Regions from separate parts of the Variovorax sp. P2_H12 genome, predicted to be linked through region 1. Evidence: riboswitches for the same ligand, from Rfam matches in the RefSeq annotation. Region 1 holds a riboswitch; the other holds the start of a gene.
The links. Region 1 has a riboswitch for glycine ahead of AC1DYK_RS22535 (D-amino acid dehydrogenase). Riboswitches for the same ligand answer to the same signal wherever they lie in the genome.
Positions count from the first base shown of each region.

Region 2: it holds a riboswitch for glycine, as region 1 does, so the genes downstream of both, gcvT (glycine cleavage system aminomethyltransferase GcvT) here and AC1DYK_RS22535 (D-amino acid dehydrogenase) in region 1, are expected to answer to the same signal.

Region 1 covers NZ_JBFUFO010000029.1:126,218-131,295, reverse strand. The annotation lists gene AC1DYK_RS22550 (VOC family protein) at 1-140, opposite strand, end outside; gene AC1DYK_RS22545 (PhaM family polyhydroxyalkanoate granule multifunctional regulatory protein) at 279-989, shown strand; gene AC1DYK_RS22540 (FIST signal transduction protein) at 1,032-2,300, shown strand; gene AC1DYK_RS22535 (D-amino acid dehydrogenase) at 2,261-3,577, opposite strand; glycine riboswitch at 3,667-3,786, opposite strand; glycine riboswitch at 3,787-3,888, opposite strand; gene AC1DYK_RS22530 (FAD-dependent oxidoreductase) at 3,911-5,078, opposite strand, start outside.
Region 2 covers NZ_JBFUFO010000025.1:43,723-59,293, reverse strand. The annotation lists gene AC1DYK_RS19265 (5-methyltetrahydropteroyltriglutamate--homocysteine S-methyltransferase) at 31-1,146, shown strand; gene AC1DYK_RS19260 (glutathione S-transferase family protein) at 1,307-1,975, shown strand; gene AC1DYK_RS19255 (phospholipase D-like domain-containing protein) at 1,972-3,354, shown strand; gene AC1DYK_RS19250 (dienelactone hydrolase family protein) at 3,430-4,107, shown strand; gene AC1DYK_RS19245 (ROK family protein) at 4,153-5,229, opposite strand; gene AC1DYK_RS19240 (alpha/beta fold hydrolase) at 5,252-6,112, opposite strand; gene AC1DYK_RS19235 (ABC transporter permease/substrate-binding protein) at 6,138-7,676, shown strand; gene denD (D-erythronate dehydrogenase) at 7,705-8,724, shown strand; gene AC1DYK_RS19225 (TRAP transporter substrate-binding protein) at 8,782-9,753, shown strand; gene AC1DYK_RS19220 (TRAP transporter small permease) at 9,841-10,335, shown strand; gene AC1DYK_RS19215 (TRAP transporter large permease) at 10,332-11,609, shown strand; gene AC1DYK_RS19210 (hypothetical protein) at 11,696-12,229, shown strand; glycine riboswitch at 12,273-12,359, shown strand; glycine riboswitch at 12,378-12,492, shown strand; gene gcvT (glycine cleavage system aminomethyltransferase GcvT) at 12,541-13,704, shown strand; gene gcvH (glycine cleavage system protein GcvH) at 13,768-14,145, shown strand; gene gcvP (aminomethyl-transferring glycine dehydrogenase) at 14,171-15,571, shown strand, end outside.

The DNA of each region.
Region 1 (5,078 bases):
AGCGAGATCTGGTGGCCGAAGAAGTCGAAGTCGACCCAGGTGTCGGTGCTGCGGCCTTCGGCGCAGCCGAGCACGCCGCCGTAGAAGCGCCCGGCTTCGTCGAGGTCGCGCACGTGGAAGGCGAGGTGGAAGATGGACATGTGACTTTCTGTGTCGGGTCGGTCATTGTCCACAAGCCGGGCCTCGATGGCGAGTCCCTGATGCCATCGGCAAGCCCAAAAGCGTGGACGCTTGGAGTAAGCTGCCTGCACAAGAAACACACTTCCGGAGCACCCCCCATGAGCGACGCCAGCAAGCCTTTCGCCTTCAGTCAGTTCGTTCCGGGTTTCGACTTCCTGAAGAACCTGGCTGGCGGGAGCACCACGCCCAGCGCCGTGCCAGGGCTGCCGAGCCTGTCGAACTGGGTGGCGCCGACGCTGAGCGTCGAGGAGGTCGACAAGCGCATCCAGGAGCTCAAGACCGTTCAGTACTGGCTCGAGCAGAATGGCCATGCGCTCAAGGCGACGATCCAGGCGCTCGAGGTGCAGAAGATGACGCTGTCGACCTTGCGCGGCATGAACGTGCGCATGGAAGACCTCGCGAGCGCCTTCACGCGGCCGGCAGCGCCCGCACCGGCACCTGCGTTCCGGACCGCGGCGCCGGCCGCGGCACCCGCGCCCGAGGCGGCGCCGGAAGCCGAAGAGGCACCGGCGCCGACGCCTGCCGCGGCCGCGGCGGATGGGGCCGGGGTCGTCGACCCACTGCAATGGTGGGGTGCCCTCACGCAGCAGTTCCAGCAGATCGCCAGTTCGGCCCTGCAGGACGCCTCGCAGCTCACGGTGCCGGCCATGGCGCAGCCGCTGGCCGACGCGGCCGGTTCGGGCGCGCGTTCGACCCCGGCCAAGAGCGCCGCCAGGCCGGCCGCCGCCCGAAAGAAGGCTCCGGCGCCGCCCCGCGGCGGTGCGGCGGCTGCCAAACGCCCGGCGCCGGCGCGCAAGCGTGCGCGCTGACGCCGATTCCTCGCCTCCGAGAGAGAAAAGAAAGCCGAGCCCATGAAGCTGTTTCCTTCCGGGCATGCCACCCACCCGCAATGGCGCATGGCCGCCGGCCTGGTGCTGGCCCAGTTGCGGGCGCAGATGGCGCTGCCCGACTATGCGCGCTCGCCGACCCTGGGCCTGCTCTACATCACCGACCACTACGGGGAAGACGCCCAGGAGATCCTCGATCACCTGGGTGCCGAACTGCCCGAGATCACCGACTGGACCGGCACCGTGGGGGTCGGTGTGGCGGCCAACAACGCCGAGTATTTCGACGAGCCGGCCCTCAGCGTGATGCTGTGCGAGTTGCCGAGCGACCAATACCGCGTGTTCTCCGGCGTGGCGCCGCTCGCCAGCTCGGAAATGAGCGGCTTCGCGGCCCATACCGCGCTGGTGCACGCCGACCCGCGCACGCCCGAGTTGGGCGAACTGATCGCCGAGATGGCGGAGCGCACCGACACCGGCTACCTGTTCGGCGGCCTGTCATCCGGCCGTGTCGGCTCGCTGCAATTCGCGATCGGCGGCAACGGCAACATCCGTGGCCACGGCGCGGTCGGCGGCGTGTTCTCGGGCGGCCTCTCGGGCGTGGTGTTCGGCGAGGGTGTGCGGCTGGTGTCGCGTGTGACCCAAGGCTGCCAGCCGGTCTCGCGCGAGCGCGAGATCACCAAGGCCGACGGCAATCTGCTGCTGGAGCTCGACGGCGAGCCCGCGCTCGACGTATTGCTGGCCGACCTGCGGGTGTCGCTCGATGCACCCGAGCAGGCGATCGACGCTGTGCGCGCGACCCTGGTCGGCCTGGCCGAGGCCGGCAGCGACGGCGTCCGGCGCACCGGCGACCTGGGCGCCGACGTGCGGGTGCGCCACATCATCGGGCTGGATCCGACACGTCGCGGCGTGGCGATCGCCGATGTTGCCGAAGCCGGCATGCGCATGAGCTTCTGCCGCCGCAACGCGCAGGCGGCGCGCGCCGACCTGATGCGCGTCTGCGCCGAGATCCGCGAGGAGCTCGAACCGCAGGAGCAGACGCTGGCGACCGCACGCGCGGTCGCGGCCGGCGAGGCCGAGGCCGCGCCGCATCCGGCACGCCGCATCGCGGGCGCCATCTATGTGAGCTGCTCGGGCCGCGGCGGACCGCATTTCGGCGCCCCCGGCGCCGAGCTGCAGATCGTGCGGCATGCTCTGGGCGATGTCCCGCTGGTCGGCTTCTTCGCCGCCGGCGAGATCGCCCGCAACCACCTGTACGGCTACACCGGCGTGCTGACGGTCTTCACCAACGACGACTGAAGGCCGGCGCGCAGCCCGGTGAAGGCGAAGTCGACCTCGGGTGCGAGTCCGCTCACGATGCGCGCGATCGACTTGCCCGACCCGCAGGCATGGGTCCAGCCCAGCGTGCCGTGGCCCGTGTTCAGGAACAGGTTCGGCAGCTTCGTCGCCCCGATCAGCGGCACGTTGCTCGGTGTCGCCGGGCGCAGCCCGGTCCAGAACTGGGCCTCGGCCGCGTTGCCGGCGCCCGGGAACAGCTGCTCCACGCGCCGCACGATGGCCTCGCAGCGGACCCGGTTCAGGTCGCGGTCGTAGCCGTTGAGCTCGGCCGTGCCGGCGATGCGCAGCCGGTCGCCGGTGGCCGAGGTGTAGCGCGAGAACACCAGCTTGAACTCGTCGTCCGTCAACGAGACCTGATGGGCCTTCGAGGCATCCTTGACCGGCATCGTGACCGAATAGCCCTTGGCCGGGTAGATCGGCAGGCGGATTCCGAGCGGCGCCGCGTAGAGCGGGCTCAGCGAGCCCATCGCCAGCACGAAGGCATCGCCGCGGATACGCTGGAAGCGGCCCTCGCTGTCGGTCGCCTCGACGTGGTCGATGCTGCCGCCGGCTTCGCGCAGCGCGGTCACGGTGTGGCTCATGAGGAAGCGCACGCCGGCCGCCTCGGCCAGCTTGACCAGCTCTCGCGCGAAGCGGTTGGCGTCGCCCGATTCGTCCTCCGCGGTGTAGGTGGCGCCGGCGAGCTGCGCACGGATGTGGGAGAGCGCGGGCTCGAGCTTCACCGCCTCGTCGGCCGAGATCACCCGCCGGTCGCAGCCGAGCGCGCGCATCTGCTCGGCCGGCTTCAGCGCCGCATCGAACTCTTTCTGCGTCGTGTAGAAGTGCAGGATGCCCTGGGTGCGCTGGTCGTAGTCCAGGCCGGTGTCGCGCCGCAACTGCTGCAGGGTGTCGCGGCTGTAGGTGCCCAGGCGCACGATCTGCTCGATGTTGTGGCGGGTGCGCGCCGGCGTGCATTCGCGCAGGAACTGCAACCCCCAGAGCCACTGGCGCATGTCGGCGCGGATGCGGAACAGCAAGGGCGCATCTTCCTTGCCGAGCCATTGCAGCACCTTGAGCGGCGCCCCCGGGTTGGCCCAGGGCTCGGCATGGCTGACCGAGATCTGGCCGCCATTGGCGAAGCTGGTTTCCGCCGCCGGCGTGGCCTGGCGGTCGATCACGGTCACTTCGTGGCCGAGTTGCTGGAGGTAGTAAGCCGAAGTCACGCCGAGCAGGCCGGCGCCAAGAACGATCACGCGCATATCGAGAACCCTTGAAGGTTGCAGCGCTTGAACGCAACGGAGACGGAATGCTGTCGACAACGAAAGCAACCGGACCGAGAGTCCAAGTTGCCGCTCCCCCTGTCCTCGGTACCTGAGAGATTCACCCGCTGCGCCCGCAGCGGGTTTGCTCCTTCGGTGCACCACGCGCGCGCATGCAAGCGGCGTGATGGCTCTCCAGACGGCTTTGACAGTGAACTGCAGTACAGGCTCATCTTGTGAGCCGACCTGAGCGTTTATGGGAGTTTGCGCCTTCGGTGGGGCCCGTGGGCCCGCTCTCCTGCAGAGTGCGGATTGTAGCGGCGCAGCGCCGGCCTAGGGGCGCCGGAAGGCGAAATCGAGCTCGGGCCGCAGGCCGCTGACGATGCGCGCGATCGACTTGCCCGCGCCGCAGGCATGGATCCAGGTTCTGGTGCCGGGCGCGGTATTCAGGAACAGGTTGGGCAAGCGCGTCTTGCCGATCATCGGCAGCCGGTTGGTGCTGACCGCATGCATGGCGGTCTCGAAACGGGCCTGCTTGGCGTCGGCGACGCCGGGCAGCAGCATCTCGGTGCGGCGCACGATCGCCTGGAAGCGGTCCGAGTCGGGCTCGGCCGTCTCGTCGAGCCCGGCCTGCACGACGGCCTGAATCCGCAACTGCTCGCCGGCCGCCGTTTCGACGCGCGTGATGCGCAGCTTGCCTTGCCGGTCGCGCAGCGCGATGCGCGGCGCCTTCGCCGGGTCCAGGATCGGCATGGTGACGATGTACTCGCGCAGGAAGCGCAGCGGCATGTCGATGCCCAGGTCCTCGGCGTGCGGCACGCTCGAGGCCCCCAGCGCCAGCACGTAGGCCTGGGCGCGCAGCGTGGCGGGCTGGCCGGCGGCATCGAGCAGTTCGACGTGGTCGAGGCGGCCGTCGCGCTCCTTGAGCGAGACCACCGTGTGCCGGGTCATGAAGCGCACGCCCGCCGCACGGCACAGGAACACCAGGCTGGCCGCGAATTGCGTCGGATCGCGCGCCGGATCCTCGAGTGCATGGGTCGCCCCGGCCAGCTTGCCGCGGATCGCCTTCAGCGCCGGCTCCATGCCGATCGCTTCGTCGGCCGACAGCAGCCGCTCCTCGCAGCCGAGCCCCGTCCAATGGCTTGCCCGGGCCGTCCGCACGCGGAAGGCCTCGGGGTCGGTGAAGAGGTTCAGGAGGCCGGCCGTCCGCGGGCCCTGCGGCACGCCATCTTCGTCGCGCAGCGCCCGCGCGCTCTTGCGGCTGTAGGCGGCCAGGCGCACGAGATGGTCGAGAGGATCGCGTTTCGGCGGCGGCGTGCCCATGGCCTGGTTGATCAGGCCGGCCAGCCGGCGGCGCATGCGGCCGCACATCTTGGTCCAGCGTTGTGCGGTCCGGGGCGCTGCGAGTCCGGGCCGCACTGCGGGCGAATGTGCACCGACCGCGGCCAGGCCGCGCGCCTTGGCCGCCGGCGTCGCGTGCCGGTCGACCACGGTCACTTCA
Region 2 (15,571 bases), on a different contig from region 1:
GTTCTTTTCCAGATTCGACGGAGCCCACCCATGTCCCAGCACGCCGCCCTGCCTGCCCGCTACGACCACGTCGGCAGCTTCCTGCGCCCCCGGTACCTGCTCGAAGCGCGCGAGCAGAAGGCCAAGGGCGAGATCACGCCCGAACAGCTTCGCAAGGTCGAAGACAAGGCGATCACCGAGATCGTCAAATTCCAGGAAGACATCGGCCTCAAGAGCATCACCGACGGCGAGTTCCGCCGCACCTATTTCCACATCGACTTTCTGGAGCAACTGGGCGGCGTGAAGACCGACATCCCGGTCACGATCCGCAAGCCCGACGGCACCGAGGAACTGGCGCCGCCCGTGATGCGCGTGATCGACAAGGTCGTTCATGCCAAGAACATCCAGCTCGCGGACTTCGAATACCTCAAGAGCCAGGTGTCGGCGGGCAACACGCCCAAGGTCACGATCCCCTCGCCCACCATGCTGCACTTCCGCGGCGGCCGCGCCGGCATCAGCCGCGAGGCCTACCCCGAGCTCGACCCGGTGTTCTACGACGACGTCGCCAGGGCCTACGGCGACGAATTGCGCTCGCTGGCCGCGGCCGGCTGCACCTACGTGCAGATGGACGACACCAACCTCGCCTACCTGTGCGACGAGAAGATGCGCGAGGCCGCCCGCCAGCGCGGCGACGACCCCAACGAGCTGCCGCACCGCTATGCCGCCTTCATCAACAAGGTGGTGGCGCAGAAGCCCGAAGGCATGCTCCTCGCCATGCACCTGTGCCGCGGCAATTTCAAGAGCACCCACGCGGCGGCCGGCAACTACGAGCCGGTGGCCGAGGCGCTGCTCAAGGAGATGGACCTCGATGCCTACTTCCTCGAGTACGACGACGCCCGCTCGGGCGACTTCCGGCCGCTGCGCTTCCTGCCCAAGGGCAAGACCGTGGTGCTGGGCCTGGTGACCACCAAGTTCGGCGAAATGGAGGACAAGGACGAGCTCAAGGCCCGCATCGAAGCCGCCGCCAAGTACGTCTCGCTCGACCAGCTCGCGCTGTCGCCGCAGTGCGGCTTTTCCAGCACGGTGCATGGCAACAACATCGCGGTCGAGGCGCAGCGCGCCAAGCTGCGGCTGGTGGTCGAGACGGCCCAGGAAGTCTGGGGGTAAAAGCTCGCCCCCAGGTCGGGCTCACTTCGTGTAGCCCTCCCACCCCCTGCCGGGGGCAACACCAGCGGCCTGGCAAAGCCAGTTCCGCGGTGTTTCACGAAAGGGCCTCGCTTCACTGGCCGGTTTGAATTGGGGTCGGGGTGAAGTAGGCTCTGTGTCCATGAAGCTCTTCACCGGTCCCCTCAGCATGTTCGGCGCCAAGGCGCAGATCGCGGCGCTCGAGAAGGGCGTCGCCCTCGACTGCGTCATGGTGCCTTTCGACCGCGACGACCACTACCTGCCCAAGCACCCCGAGGTGCTTCGGGTCAATCCCAAGCGGCAGGTGCCGGTGCTGATCGACGGCGAGGTCGAGCTGTTCGACTCGACGCAGATCTTCGAGTACCTGGAGGACCGCGTGCCGGAGCCGGCGCTGTGGCCTCGCGAAGTCGCGGCCCGGGCGCGCGCCCGCCAGCTCGAACTGATGTCGGACGAGGTCTTCTTTCCTCATGTGATCAGGCTCTTCGGGCTGCAGCAGGAGATGCAGAGTCCGGCAGCGCTCGCGGCCTGCGCCGGCTGCACGGCGTTCTACGCCGAGCTCGAAGTCTTGCTGGCCGGGCGTGACTACCTGGCCGGCGGCTACTCCTTCGCCGACATCGCCTTCTACATGGCGCAGGTGTTCGCCGAACGCAAGGGCGCTCCCATGACCGGGGCCACGCCCCGGCTGCTCGCCTGGCGCGAGCGCGTGGGCGCGCGCGGCCCGGTGCGCGAAGTGGTCGGACCCATGATGCAGTTCCTGGCATCGCAGGGGCGTCCGGTGCCGCCCTACCTGCAGGCGCTTCTCCGCACGTGAACCGCATCGACGACCTGCTCGACTGGCTGCCCTCGCCATCGCAGCACCTGCTGGTGGTGACCTTCGCGCTGCTGGTCTATGTGCTCACCACCCGCGCGCGGCGCGAGCAGCGCGCGCCCACCACCGCCATCGCGTGGGTCATGGGTCTCGCGCTGCTTCCCTATGTGATCCTGCCGATGTACCTGGTGTTCGGCCAGCGCAAGCTGCGGCCCGTGGGCACGCCGCGGCCGCCGCGTTCGGCGCCGGCGGGCCACTGGGCGGCCGACCTGGTCGAGAGTTTCGGCCTCGCCGCGCCCAGCCGCTGCGACGTGCGACTTCATTCCGACGGCGCCGCCGCGCGCGATGCGCTGTTCGAGGTGATCGAGGGCGCGCGGCATTCCGTCGACGTCTCGACGTTCATCATCGGCGACGACGCGCTCGGGCACGAGGTGATCAACCGGCTCTCGCGCCGAGCGCGCGGGGGCATCAAGGTGCGGGTGCTGCTCGACGGCTTCGGCGCGCTGTCGCTGCCGCGCTCGCACTTCGATTCGTTGCGCGATGCAGGCGCCGAGGTGGCGGTGTTCCGCCCGATCTTCAGCCTGCGCCGCAGCGGCCCGCGCAACCTGCGCAATCACCGCAAGCTCACGATCGCGGACGACGGCTGGCTCTGGTCCGGCGGCAGGAACCTCGCGGGCGAGTACTTCGTCGGCAACGATGCCCATCCGGTGGCCTGGCGCGACCTGTCCTTCGACCTCCGGGGCGACGTGGCGACCGCGGCGGCACGCCAGTTCGACCACGACTGGACCTCGGTGCGCGGCCGCACGTCGCGCATCATCGCCGCCGACACGGGACCACGCAGCGACGGCAGCCCGGCGCAGTTCCTGCCCAGCGGACCCGACCAGACCGAGGACACGGCCCAGGCACTGCTGATCGACGCCTGCTTCCGCGCCGAGCATCGCCTGCTCGCGGTCACGCCCTACTTCGTGCCCGGCGACGGCCTGCGCGATGCGCTGCGGCTGGCGGCCCGGCGCGGCGTGCAGGTGACGATCGCGATTCCGGCGCACTCGAACCATCGCCTGGCCGACTTCGTGCGCGCCCGCACCATGCGCGACCTGGCGCGCGCCGGCGTGCTCTTCAGGATGCTGCCCTTCATGGCCCATGCCAAGGCGGTGGTGATGGACGACGACCTGGCGCTGTGCGGCTCGATCAATCTCGACCTGCGCAGCCTGTTGCTCAACCACGAGGCGGCGGTGGTGTTCTACGGCCGCGGCGAGATCGACTGGCTGGCGCAATGGATCGAGACCACCGCCTCGGCCGGCGAGACCTACCGGGCACGCACGCCGGGGCTGCTGCGCGACGTCGCCGAGGGGCTGCTGCTCACGATCGCCTTCCAGCTTTGAGCGATGCACGCGAACATGCCCCATGTCCGATACTCCCTGTCTTGACCCCAACATCAGGAGAGACTCATGGGAACCATGATCGAATTCAAGCGCCCGGATGGCGGCGCGGTGCGAGGTTATCTGGCCGAGGCCGAGAAGGCCTTCGGGTCGGTGGTCGTGATCCAGGAGTGGTGGGGATTGAACGACCAGATCCTCGGTGTGGCCCAGCGATTCGCGCAAGCCGGCTTCACCGCGCTGGTGCCCGATCTCTATCGCGGAAAGAAGACCGTCGAGGCCGAGGAAGCCCACCATCTGATGAGCGGGCTGAACTTCGCCGACGCGGCCTCGCAGGACGTGCGCGGCGCGCTGCAGTATCTGAAGGCGCGCGGCGGCAAGGTGGGCGTCACCGGCTACTGCATGGGCGGCGCGCTGACCCTGCTGGCCTCGTCGATGGCGTCCGAGGCCGATGCCGGTGTGATCTGGTATGGCTACCCGCCGCTGGAGTATGTCGATGCCTCGAAGATCACCGTGCCGCTGATGGCGCATTGGGCCACGCAGGACGCGGCGTTCGCCATTGCGGGTGTCGATGCCCTCGAAGAGAAGCTGAGCGCGGCGGGCGTGCGCTATGAAGGGCATCGCTACCAGGCCCATCACGCCTTCGCCAACGAAACCGCGCAAGGCCCGGGCCGGATCCCCATCACGCAATACGACGCCGTCTGGGCCCAGCTCGCCTGGGACCGCACGCTGCGCTTCTTCGGCCGGGAACTCGGCTGACGGCGGTCGGTCGCGGCCGCCGATGCGGCGGCCCGATGGACGCGCCTACTTCGGCTTGTTGGTGTAGCTGGCATTGCCCAGCCCGGTGCCGATCGTCAGCACCGCCCAGCGCTTCACGTCCTGCATGAACGGCAATTCGCTCAGGCCCTGCACCACCGCATCGTTGTGCAGCAGCGCCACGGTCGGCGCCCCGGCGATGGCCGGGATCTTCTTGCACAGCTCGCTCGGCAGGTGGAAGCTGTCGCTGTCCCAGTCGCCCGGCAGGTTCTGCGCGCCGCGCGAGATCGAGCCGTCCTTGCGGATCAGGCCCGGGCAGGCGATGCCGATGAAGGGCGCCAGGCGGATGCCCTTCTTCCTGCCGTAGCGGATCTGCGCCTCGAGCATTTCGGCCAGGCGGTCGATCAGCAGCGTGCGGCTCGGTCGCTCGTCGGCGTGGCGCCATTTCTCGCGCCGCATCACCTTGGCTTTCGACAGGTCGGGCGCGCGCTTCCTGCGCAGCTTGACGATCCCGCAGCGCACGTTGGTGCCGCCGATGTCGAGCGCGAGGATGGCGTCGTGGCCCTTCAGCACCGGCGGCGGCACGAGGTGCACCCAGCCGAGCAGCCCGCCGTCGTCCGGCTCGTGGCAGATCCGGGCCAGTTCCACCGACACCTTGAGGTCCTGCAGCATGGCTGCCGCCTGCAGCACGGCGCGCTCGCCCACGTCGCTGCCCGGGAATCCGCCGCCGATCACGATCCGCTCCACACCGGTCCACGACGGCTGGCGCAGAAAGCGTTCGATCACCCAGGCCAGTTCCTGCGCGAACGCCTCGATCGCGCCGTGAAGCACGTCCGAAGCCTCGGACGCCTCGCTCTGGCCGATCGCCTGGTCGAGTTCCCGCTTGCCGAGGTCCTTCGATTGGGCGCCGCCCAGCGGGTCCCTGCCCTTGCGCCGACGGCGCTGGCGCCAGCGCTCCAGCAGTTGCCGGAAGGCGGTCTGGCTGGCCTGGTCGCCGATGAAGCCGTCCTTGTCGCGCAGCTGGAGGCTGTAGCTCTCGACCGTCACGCAGGGCAATTCGCGGGCGCCGTGCGCTTCGGCAAGCGGCGTCGCCTGCGGGTCCTTGGCCATTGCTTTTTTTTTCACTTCTTGCCGGAGGCGATATCGCTCAGTCGGCCGTGGTCTCGAGGATCAGCCGCGCCGTCTCTTCCGGCGCATCCCAATGGGGGTAGTGGCCGCAGCGCTCGAACCAGTGCAGCCGCGCATCGGGGAACAGCTGTTGCGCGCGTGTCGCCTGCCTGGGAGGGCAGACGCGATCGAGGCGGCCCCAGCCGATCACCATCGGCCTGCGCATCCGCCCGAGGGGCGCGCCCTCCAGCGGCGCCCCGCGCATGCAATCCTTCAGCATCGGATCGAAGGACCGGGCCGAGGCATAGCTGCGCATTTCCTCCAGCACCAGAGCCGGCGACAGCTGGTGAGCGCGCGGCGAGAACCGCGCCAGAAACAGCGATCGCGACCACCCATGGGCGGCCATCGACGGCATCGCGAACTTCAGCGTCCGCGCGAGGCGCATCGACATGCGGATCGAGCCCAGGAACGCCAGGCGCTCCCATCCGGCCCAGAAACCGCCCGGGCCGAGCAGGACCACCGTACCCAGCACCTCGCCGCGACGCGCCAGCTCGAGCACCAGCCGCGCGCCCATCGAACTGCCGACGGCATCGGTGCCCAGCAGATCGTGCTCGCGCAGGAATTGCGCCACCGCAGCGGCCAGCGTCTGCACCGAGACTTCGCCCGCCAGCGGCGGGCTCTTGCCGAAACCCGGGAGATCGATCGCCACCACGGCGCGTTCGGCGGCCAGAGGTTGGAGGATGGTTTGCCACGTGTGCCAGCTGCTGCCCAGTCCATGCACCAGCAGCAGAGGCTTTCCTTGACCGTGGCGGACATAGTTGATCAGCATCCGCTCACTATGGCTGGCCTGGGTGCCGGGCAGCATCAGCACGACGCACCATCGGCTGTAGGAGAACGGCATCTTCGCGCGCCGATACACTGGCCCGATGCAATTGCCTCGTCGCAGGTGGCTCGCCGCCCTGGCCTTCCTGGCCCTCTTTTGCGCCGCCCTGGCTTCGACCGCCCAGGAGCAGCCGCTGCGCATCGGCTCCAAGCGCTTCACCGAGTCCTACATCCTGGCCGAGGTGCTGGCCCAGACCGCGGCGCCCCGGACTCCGGTCGCACCGGTGGTGCGGCAGGGGCTCGGCAACACGGCCATCGTCTACGAGGCCCTGCGCTCCGGCGGGATCGACCTCTACGCCGAGTACACCGGCACCATCGCGCTGGAGATCCTCAAGGGCTCGCCATCGATGACGCTCGAAGCCATGAACGCCGCCTTGCGGCCGCTCGGCCTCGGCGTGGCGGTGCCGCTCGGCTTCAACGACGGCTATGCGCTCGCCATGCGCGCCGCCGACGCCGAGCGGCTCGGCGTGCGCACCCTGAGCGACCTGGCCGGCCATCCGGATCTGCGGCTCGGCCTCTCGAACGAGTTCATCGGCCGCGCCGACGGCTGGCAGGGCCTGGCCGCGCGCTACGGCTTCGGCCAGACGCCGACCGGGCTGGACCACGGACTGGCCTACGAGGCGATCGCGGCGAAGCAGATCGACGTCATGGACATCTACACCACCGACGCCAAGATTGACCACCTGGGGCTGCGCGTGCTCGAGGACGACCGGCGCTACTTCCCGCGCTACGACGCGGTGCTGCTGTACCGGCTCGACCTGCCGACGCGGCTGCCCGAAGCCTGGGCCGCCTTGCAAATGCTCGGGGGCCGCATCGACGAGCGCTCGATGATCGCGATGAACGCGCGCGCCGAACTGCAGGGCGTGGCCTTCGACGTCATCGCGCGCGATTTCCTGGCGGCGGGGCAGCCCGGAGCAAAGGCCGCCGCCGCAACCGACGGCGCGGCCCGCGGCTTCATGGCCAAGCTGTTCGGCCCCGACCTGGGCCGGCTCGCTCGCCAGCATCTGCTGCTGGTCGCCATCTCGGTCGGCGTCGCAATCCTGATCGCCGTGCCCCTGGGGATCGCGGTGTTCGCGCACCTGCGCTTGCGCGCCCTCGTGCTGGGCTTGACCGGCCTGCTGCAGACCATCCCATCGCTGGCGCTGCTGGCGATCCTGATCTCGCTGCTCGGCGTGATCGGCACGCTGCCGGCGCTGATCGCGCTGACGCTCTATTCGCTGCTGCCGATCATGCGCAACACCGTGACCGGGCTCACCGAAGTGCCCGCCGGCCTGCGCGAAGCCGGCACGGCACTGGGCCTGACCGGCGGGCAGAACCTGCGCGTGGTGCTGCTGCCGCTGGCGCTGCCCACCCTGCTGGCCGGGGTGCGCACCGCGACCACCATCGCGATCGGCACCGCCACCATCGCCGCCTTCATCGGTGCCGGCGGCTTCGGCGAACGCATCGTGACCGGGCTCGCGCTCAATGACCGCCAGTTGCTGCTCGCCGGCGCGGTGCCGGCCGCGGTGCTGGCGCTGCTGAGCGAGGCGCTGTTCGAAGCCATCGAAGCCTTCATGCGCCGCCGCCGCGGGGGGCCCCCTTAGACTCCCCTTCCCAAGGAGGCTCTCGCACATGCACATCGTCATCACCGGCGGCGCCGGATTCGTCGGCGCCCGGCTGGCCCGCACCCTGCTCGCCGGCGCGCAACGCTCACTCGCCGGAGCCCTCCCCGCATCGATCACGGCGATCACCCTGGTCGACCGCGCAGCGCCGCCGCCCGACCTCGCGGCCGATCCGCGCGTCGCCGCGGTGGTCGGCGACCTCAATGAACTGCTCGCCAGCGCACCCGAGCGCGTGCTGCCGCCGGGCACCGCGCTGGTCTTCCACCTGGCCGCGGCGGTCAGCGGCGAATGCGAAGCCGATTTCGACCTCGGGATGCGCAGCAATTTCGCCGCCACGAATGCCCTGCTCGACGCCTGCCGCCGGCTCGGCACCGTGCCGACACTGGTGTTCTCGAGCTCGCTCGCGGTCTTCGGCGATTCGCCCGAGCAACCGCTGCCCGCGGTGATCACCGACCAGACGCTGCCGACGCCGCAGACAAGCTACGGCATCCAGAAATTCGTCGCCGAGCAGTTGGTGGCGGACTACGCGCGCAAGGGCTTCATCCGCGGCCGCAGCGTCCGGCTCATGACGGTGAGCGTGCGGCCGGGCCGCCCCAACGGCGCCGCCTCCGGCTTCTTCAGCGGCATGATCCGCGAGCCCCTGGCGGGCCTGCCCGCCGCCTGCCCGGTCGCCGACGACACGCCGGTGGCGATCGCCTCGCCGGCGCGCACCATCGAGGGCCTGCTGCGCGCCGCCGAGGCCAGCGATGCCGAATGGGGCCCGCGCACCGCGCTCAACCTGCCCTCGCTCGCCACCACGGTGGGCGAGATGGCGGCGGCGCTGGCGCGCGTGGCCGGCCCGGCCGCCACCGCGCTGCTCGACCGCACGCCCGACCCGTCGATCCGGCGCATCGTGAAGACCTGGCCCGGGCACTTCGAAACCGCGCGCGCCGCTGCGCTCGGCCTGCAGGCCGACGCCAGCTTCGAGACGGTGATCCACGACTACGTCCGTGAAAATCCCGACGCAGTGAAGCTCGCGATTGCGGCATAGTCGCAGGTTGCCTTGCGGGCCTGGGTCCGCACTCTTTTCCACTCAGGAGACACCCCCATGAAATTGAGCCAACTGGCCGCAGGCCTGGTCCTCGGCTTTGGCATCGCGAGCGCGGCCCTTGCGCAGACGACGATGAAGATCAGCATCTCGACCTCGCAGAACTCGCACCAGGGCGTCGCCATCGACACCTTCGCGAAGGAAGTCGCGAAGCGCACCAATGGCCGCTACAAGGTTGAGACCTTCTACAACGGCTCGCTGGGTGGCGAGCGTGAATCCATCGAAGCGGTGCAGCTCGGCACCCAGGAGCTCGCCTTCTCGTCGACCGGCCCGGTGCCGAACTTCGTGCCCGAGACCAAGATCCTCGACGTGCCCTTCCTGTTCCGCGACAAGGCGCATGCGCGCGCGGTGCTCGACGGCCCGATCGGCCAGGACATGCTGGTCAAGTTCGACGCCAAGGGCTTCAAGGCGCTGGGCTGGGGCGAGAACGGCTTCCGCCACATGACCAACAGCAAGCGCGACGTGAAGGCGCCCGAGGACCTCAAGGGCCTGAAGATGCGCACGATGGAGAACCCGGTGCATATCGCGGCCTACAAGGGCTTCGGCATCATCACCACGCCGATGGCCTTCCCCGAGGTGTTCACCGCGCTCCAGCAGGGCACGGTCGACGGCCAGGAGAACCCGCTGCCGGTCATCATCTCGGCCAAGTTCGACCAGGTGCAGAAACACCTCACGCTGACCGGCCACGTCTACTCGCCCTGCATCTTCCTGATGAGCAAGGGCACCTTCGACAAGCTCAGCGCCGCCGACAAGCAGGCCTTCCTCGACGCCGCCAAGGAAGGCATCAAGGCCAACCGGGCCCGCGTCGACGAAGACGATGCCAAGGGCGTGGCCGACCTGCGCGCCAAGGGCATGACCGTCATCGACAACGTCGACAAGGCCAAGTTCGTAGCCGCGCTGGCGCCGGTCAACGCCGACTTCGAGAAGCAGTTCGGCAAGGCCAACCTGGACAAGATCCGCGACGTCAAGTAACCGGCCGCCGCGCGACTCCTCGCGGCCGCACGCGCCCGCACAGCCTGCGCTGGCGGGCGTTTTTTTGTCCGAACCCCTGATGCGCCCATGAAATCCGCCTTCCTCGCACTCGACCGCTGGACCACCGGCCTGGCGATGGCGATCGCCTGCTTCATGCTGGTGGTCGCCTCCGCCCTCGGCGTGTTCCAGATCGTCACCCGCTTCGTGCTCGAACAACCGGCCGAATGGTCCGAGATCCTGATCCGCATCAGCCTGATCTGGATGGTCTTCCTGGGCATCCCGACCGCCTTCCGCCAGGGCGCGATGGTCAGCGTCGACGTGCTCTACCGCTGGAGTCCGCCGAAGGTCCGCCGCGTGCTCGACTGGGTGGTGTGCCTGGCCGCACTGGCCCTGATCGCGGTCATCATCTGGTGGGGCTGGGATTACGCGCAGCGCGGCAGCGTGCAGTCGATGGCCGGCCTCGAATCGGTCTCGATGTTCTGGGCCTACCTGGCGCTGCCGGTGGGCGGGCTGTTCTGCGTGATCGGCATCATCGCCAACCTGATCGACCCGAAGCGCAACGAACTGGAAACCGCTCAATGACCCCCGTGATGATCACGACCATGGTGGTGTGCTTCGCACTCACCATCTCCGTCGCCGTTTCCATCGGCCTGGCCTCGGTGCTCGGCATCCAGGCCTCCAACGCGAACATGCTGATCTCCGTCAAGGAGATGTTCAACGCGATCAACAAGTTTCCGCTCGCCGCCATTCCCTTCTTCATCCTGGCCGGCAACCTGATGGAGACCGGCGGCATCTCGCGCCGCCTGGTCGACTTCGCCAAGAGCCTGGTGGGCGGCGTGCAGGGCGGCCTGCCCATGACCTGCGTGCTGACCTGCATGATCTTCGCCGCGGTGTCGGGCTCCTCGGTGGCGACCACCTTCGCGATCGGCGCGATCCTGATCCCGGCGCTGATCAAGCACGGCTACCCGGTGGGCTACGCCGCCGCGCTGCAGGCCACCAGCGCCGAACTCGGCGTGATCATCCCGCCCTCGATCCCGATGATCCTCTACGGCGTCAGCGCCGAGGTCTCGATCGGCGAGCTGTTCATCGCCGGCTTCGGCCCGGGCATCCTGATCAGCCTGGCCCTGATGGCCTTCGTCTACGTCTACTGCAAGTTCAAGGGACTGGGCAAGAACGACGGCGACGGCCGGCTCGGCGTCGGCACCGCCACCTGGCGCGCCGGCTGGGCGCTGCTGATGCCGGTGATCATCCTCGGCGGCATCTACGGCGGCATCTTCACGCCCACCGAGGCGTCGGCGGTGGCCGTGCTGTACGCGCTGATCGTCGGCACGCTGATCTACCGCGAGATCCGGCCGGCCGAACTCTATGCGGTGCTGCGCAAGTCGGTGGTGTCCTCGTCGGTGATCATGTTCATCATCGCCAACGCCGGGCTGTTCGCCTTCCTGATCACGCGCGCCGGCGTGCCCGACGCCATCGGCCGCTGGCTGCAGGAGGTGCTGCAGTCGCCGGCGATGTTCCTGCTCGGTGTCAATGCCGCCCTGTTCGTGATCGGCATGTTCATCGAGACCAGCGCGGCGATCATCGTGCTGGCGCCGATCCTGGCGCCGGTGGCGATGCACTTCGGCATCGATCCGGTGCACTTCGGGCTGGTCATGGTGGTGAACCTGGCGCTCGGCATGATCACGCCGCCCTTCGGCGTCAATCTGTTCGCGGCCTGCACCGTGGCGCGCATCTCGCTCGACCGCATCGTGCCGTACCTCATCCCGTTCGTGCTGGTGATCCTGGCCTGCCTGATGGTGGTCACCTACGTGCCCGGCATCTCGCTCGGCTTGCGCGACCTGGTCTACTCGAAGTAGCACCCCACCGATGCGGACGGTTTCACGAAGCCGTCACGCAAGAGGCCCATGCTGCGGCGCTCGACCACCGAACGCCGCAGCATCCCATGTTCCTCATCAAGACCGACAAGGCGCGCCATGAACTCCGCCCCGGCTGCCGCAGCCTGGGCCAGCGCGAACGCGCCCTGCTGCTGATGGCCGATGGCCAGCGGTCGGTGACCGACTTCGGCCAGCTGTTCGGCGGCCGGGACGAAGCCGGGCGTGTCGCGCTGCATCTGGTGCGCGAAGGCTACCTCCTGGATCGCGGCCCCCTGGCGCACGACCGCGTGCCGGTGCCGGCGCCGGAGCAGCAACAGCCGGCCGACCCCGCGCCGGCCGCGGCCGATGCCTTCGACGGCAAGCGCTCGCTCGCCACCACGCGCATGTTCCTTTTCGATCTGTGCGAACGCATGTTCGTGCGGCGCGATCCCCTGCTGGCCGACCGCTTTCGCGAGCTGCTGCGGGAGGCCCGCGACCGCACCGCGATGCTGGCCGTGGCGGGCGCGATGCTGGACGAAATCGAACAGGCAGCGGGCACCGAACGCGCCGAGTCGATCCGCGAGCGCATCGACCGGCTGCTGCCTTCGACGGCCGTGCACTGAAAAACGCCGGCCGGGTGGCCGCCGATTCCCTTACACTCGCCCGGTCAGGAGAGCGTCCCGCCACCATGGGACCGCCGAAGGCGCAGGTCCCTCGAAACACGGGCCCGAACGCTCAGGCAAAAGGACTGACGAAGCGCCCGTTCCCGGGCGTTTCCTTGCTGGAGAGAGGCGGTTCGTCGCGCAGTCGCGCCGGTCCGTCCACCGAAGGAGCAAACCCCGATCGTGGGGCGAATCTCTCAGGTAAAGCGGACAGCAGGGGTGGCCCATGGCTTCTCGCCATGGAACTAGACTGCCCCTTTGGAGATACGCCCTTGGCCGCCGCATCCGACGATCTGCAGAAGACCCCGCTCCACGGCCTCCACCTGGAGCTCGGCGCCCGCATGGTGCCCTTTGCCGGCTACGCGATGCCGGTGCAATACCCCGCCGGCCTGATGGCCGAGCACAAGCACACGCGCGAGGCCGCCGGCCTGTTCGACATCTCCCACATGGGACAGCTGCGCCTGGCCGGGCCCGATGCCGCCGCCGCCTTCGAGAGCCTGATGCCGGTCGACGTGATCGGCCTGGCGCCCGGCAAGCAGCGCTATGGGCTGCTGCTGAACGACGAAGGCGGCATCCTCGACGACCTGATGTTCTTCAACGAAGGCCAGGATTCGCTGTTCGTGATCGTCAACGGCGCCTGCAAGCAGGCCGACATCGCGCACATCACGGCCCGGATCGGCCAGCGCTGCCAGGTGCTGCCGATGCCCGACCACGCGCTGCTGGCGCTCCAGGGGCCGCAGGCCGCGGCCGCGTTGGCGCGCCTGTCGCCCGGCATCGAGCGCTTCGTCTTCATGACCGGCGGCACGGTGCAGATCGGCGGCATCGCGGCCTTCGTGACGCGCAGCGGCTACACCGGCGAGGACGGTTTCGAGATCTCGGTCGCCGCCCGCGACGCCGAGCCACTGGCCCGCCTGCTGCTGGCCCAGCCCGAAGTGAAGCCGATCGGCCTGGGCGCGCGCAACTCGCTGCGGCTGGAAGCCGGCCTGTGCCTCTATGGCAGCGACATCGACGCTGGCACCACGCCGGTCGAGGCCTCACTCGGCTGGGCGATCCAGAAGGTGCGGCGCACGGGCGGCGCACGCGAAGGCGGCTTCCCCGGCGCGGCCAGGGTGCTGGCGCAGCTCACCGCCGCCAACGGCGCGGCCGGCCACCTGGACCACGAGACACTCAAGCGCAAGCGGGTCGGCCTGGTGGCACTGGAACGCATTCCGGTGCGCGACGGCACGATGCTCGAATCCTTCGAGGGCGGCCTGGCCATCGGCCAGGTCACCAGCGGACTGTTGGGCCCGACCGTCGACCGGCCGGTCGCGATGGGCTACGTCGCGCTGGCCTATGCCGAGCCCGGAACACGGATCCAGGCCATCGTGCGCGGCAAGCCGGTGCCGATGGAAGTGAGCACCCTGCCCTTCGTTCCCGCGCGCTACCACCGGGGCTGAGGCCTCCCCCGATTTCTCGATTTCTCGATTTCTTCAAGCCAGACACTTTTCAAGGAGTTTTTCATGAGCCTCAAGTACACCAAGGACCACGAGTGGGTGCGGCAGGAAGCCGACGCGGCGCTGGTCACGGTCGGCATCACGGTGCATGCGCAGGACGCCCTCGGCGACGTGGTCTTCGTCGACCTGCCCGAAGTCGGCAAGAGCTTCGCCCAGGGCGATGTCGCCGGCGTGGTCGAGTCGGTCAAGGCTGCGGCCGACGTGTTCATGCCGGTGTCGGGCGAAATCACCGAGGTCAACGAGGCGCTGCGCGCCGATCCCTCGCTCGCCAACAGCGCACCAATGGATGCCGGCTGGTTCTTCAAGGTGCGCGTGAGCGACCCCGCGCAGCTCGAGCCGCTGCTCGACGAAACCGCCTACGCGAAATTCTCCGCCGACAACTGACCCCTACGCCCGACCGGACCCTTCCATGCCGACGCCCGTGCTGCCCACTTCCCCCTCGCTCAGCGAACTCCAGAACGCCGAAGAATTCATCGCGCGCCACATCGGCATCGAAGCCGAGGACGAAGTCCGCATGCTCGCCGCCGTCGGCTCGGCCACGCGAGCCGAACTGATCGACGGCATCGTGCCGCCGGCCATCCGCCGGCGCCGGCCGATGCGGCTGGCGCCGCCGATCACCGAAGCCGATGCGCTGGCCGAGCTGAAGGCGATCGCCGCCAAGAACAAGGTGGCCAGGAACTTCATCGGCCAGGGCTACTACGGCACCCACACGCCCGGCGTGATCCTGCGCAACGTGCTCGAGAACCCGGCCTGGTACACCGCCTACACGCCCTACCAGGCCGAGATCTCGCAGGGCCGCATGGAGGCGCTGGTCAATTTCCAGACCATGGTCTGCGACCTCACGGGCATGGCGATCGCCAACGCCTCGATGCTCGACGAGGCCACCGCGGCGGCCGAGGCGATGACGCTGGCCCGGCGCAGCGTCAAGAGCAAGAGCAACGTGTTCCTGGTGTCGGGCGACTGCCATCCGCAGACCATCGAGGTGATCCGCACGCGCGCCGCGCCGCTGGGCATCGAGGTCAAGGTCAGCACCGCCTCCGAGACGCTGCCGCACCTGATGGCCAGCGGCGGCTTCTTCGGCGCGCTCGCGCAATACCCGGCCACCACCGGCCAGGTGCACGACCTGCGCCCGCTGGCCGGCCACGCGCACCAGTGCGAGGCCGCCTTCTGCGTCGCGGCCGACCTGCTGGCGCTGACGCTGCTGGCGCCGCCGGGCGAATGGGATGCGGACATCGTCTGCGGCACCACCCAGCGCTTCGGCATGCCGATGTGCAACGGCGGCCCGCATGCGGCCTACCTGGCCTGCCGCGACGAATTCAAGCGCTCGCTGCCCGGGCGGCTGGTGGGCGTCAGCGTCGACGCGCACGGCCAGCCGGCCTACCGGCTGGCGCTGCAGACGCGCGAGCAGCACATCCGGCGCGAGAAGGCGACCTCGAACATCTGCACCGCGCAGGTGCTGCCCGCGGTGGTGGCGAGCATGTACGCCGTCTACCATGGACCCGAAGGCCTGCGCCGCATCGCGCAGCGCGTCGCCCTGCTGACCGCGGTGCTGGCGCAGGGCCTCGAACAACTGGGCCGCGAGCTGGTCAACGGCACCGCCTTCGACTCGCTCACGATCCGCACCGGCGACGACACGCAGGCGATCAACGAACGCGCACAGGCCGCCGGCATCAACCTGCGCCACCGCCTGCAGCACCACCTGGGCGTCTCGCTCGACGAGACCACCACGCGGGCCGACGTCGTGACGCTGTGGGGTCTGTTCGCGCCGGCCGGCACGCCGGCGCCCGACTTCGACGCCATCGCCGCCACG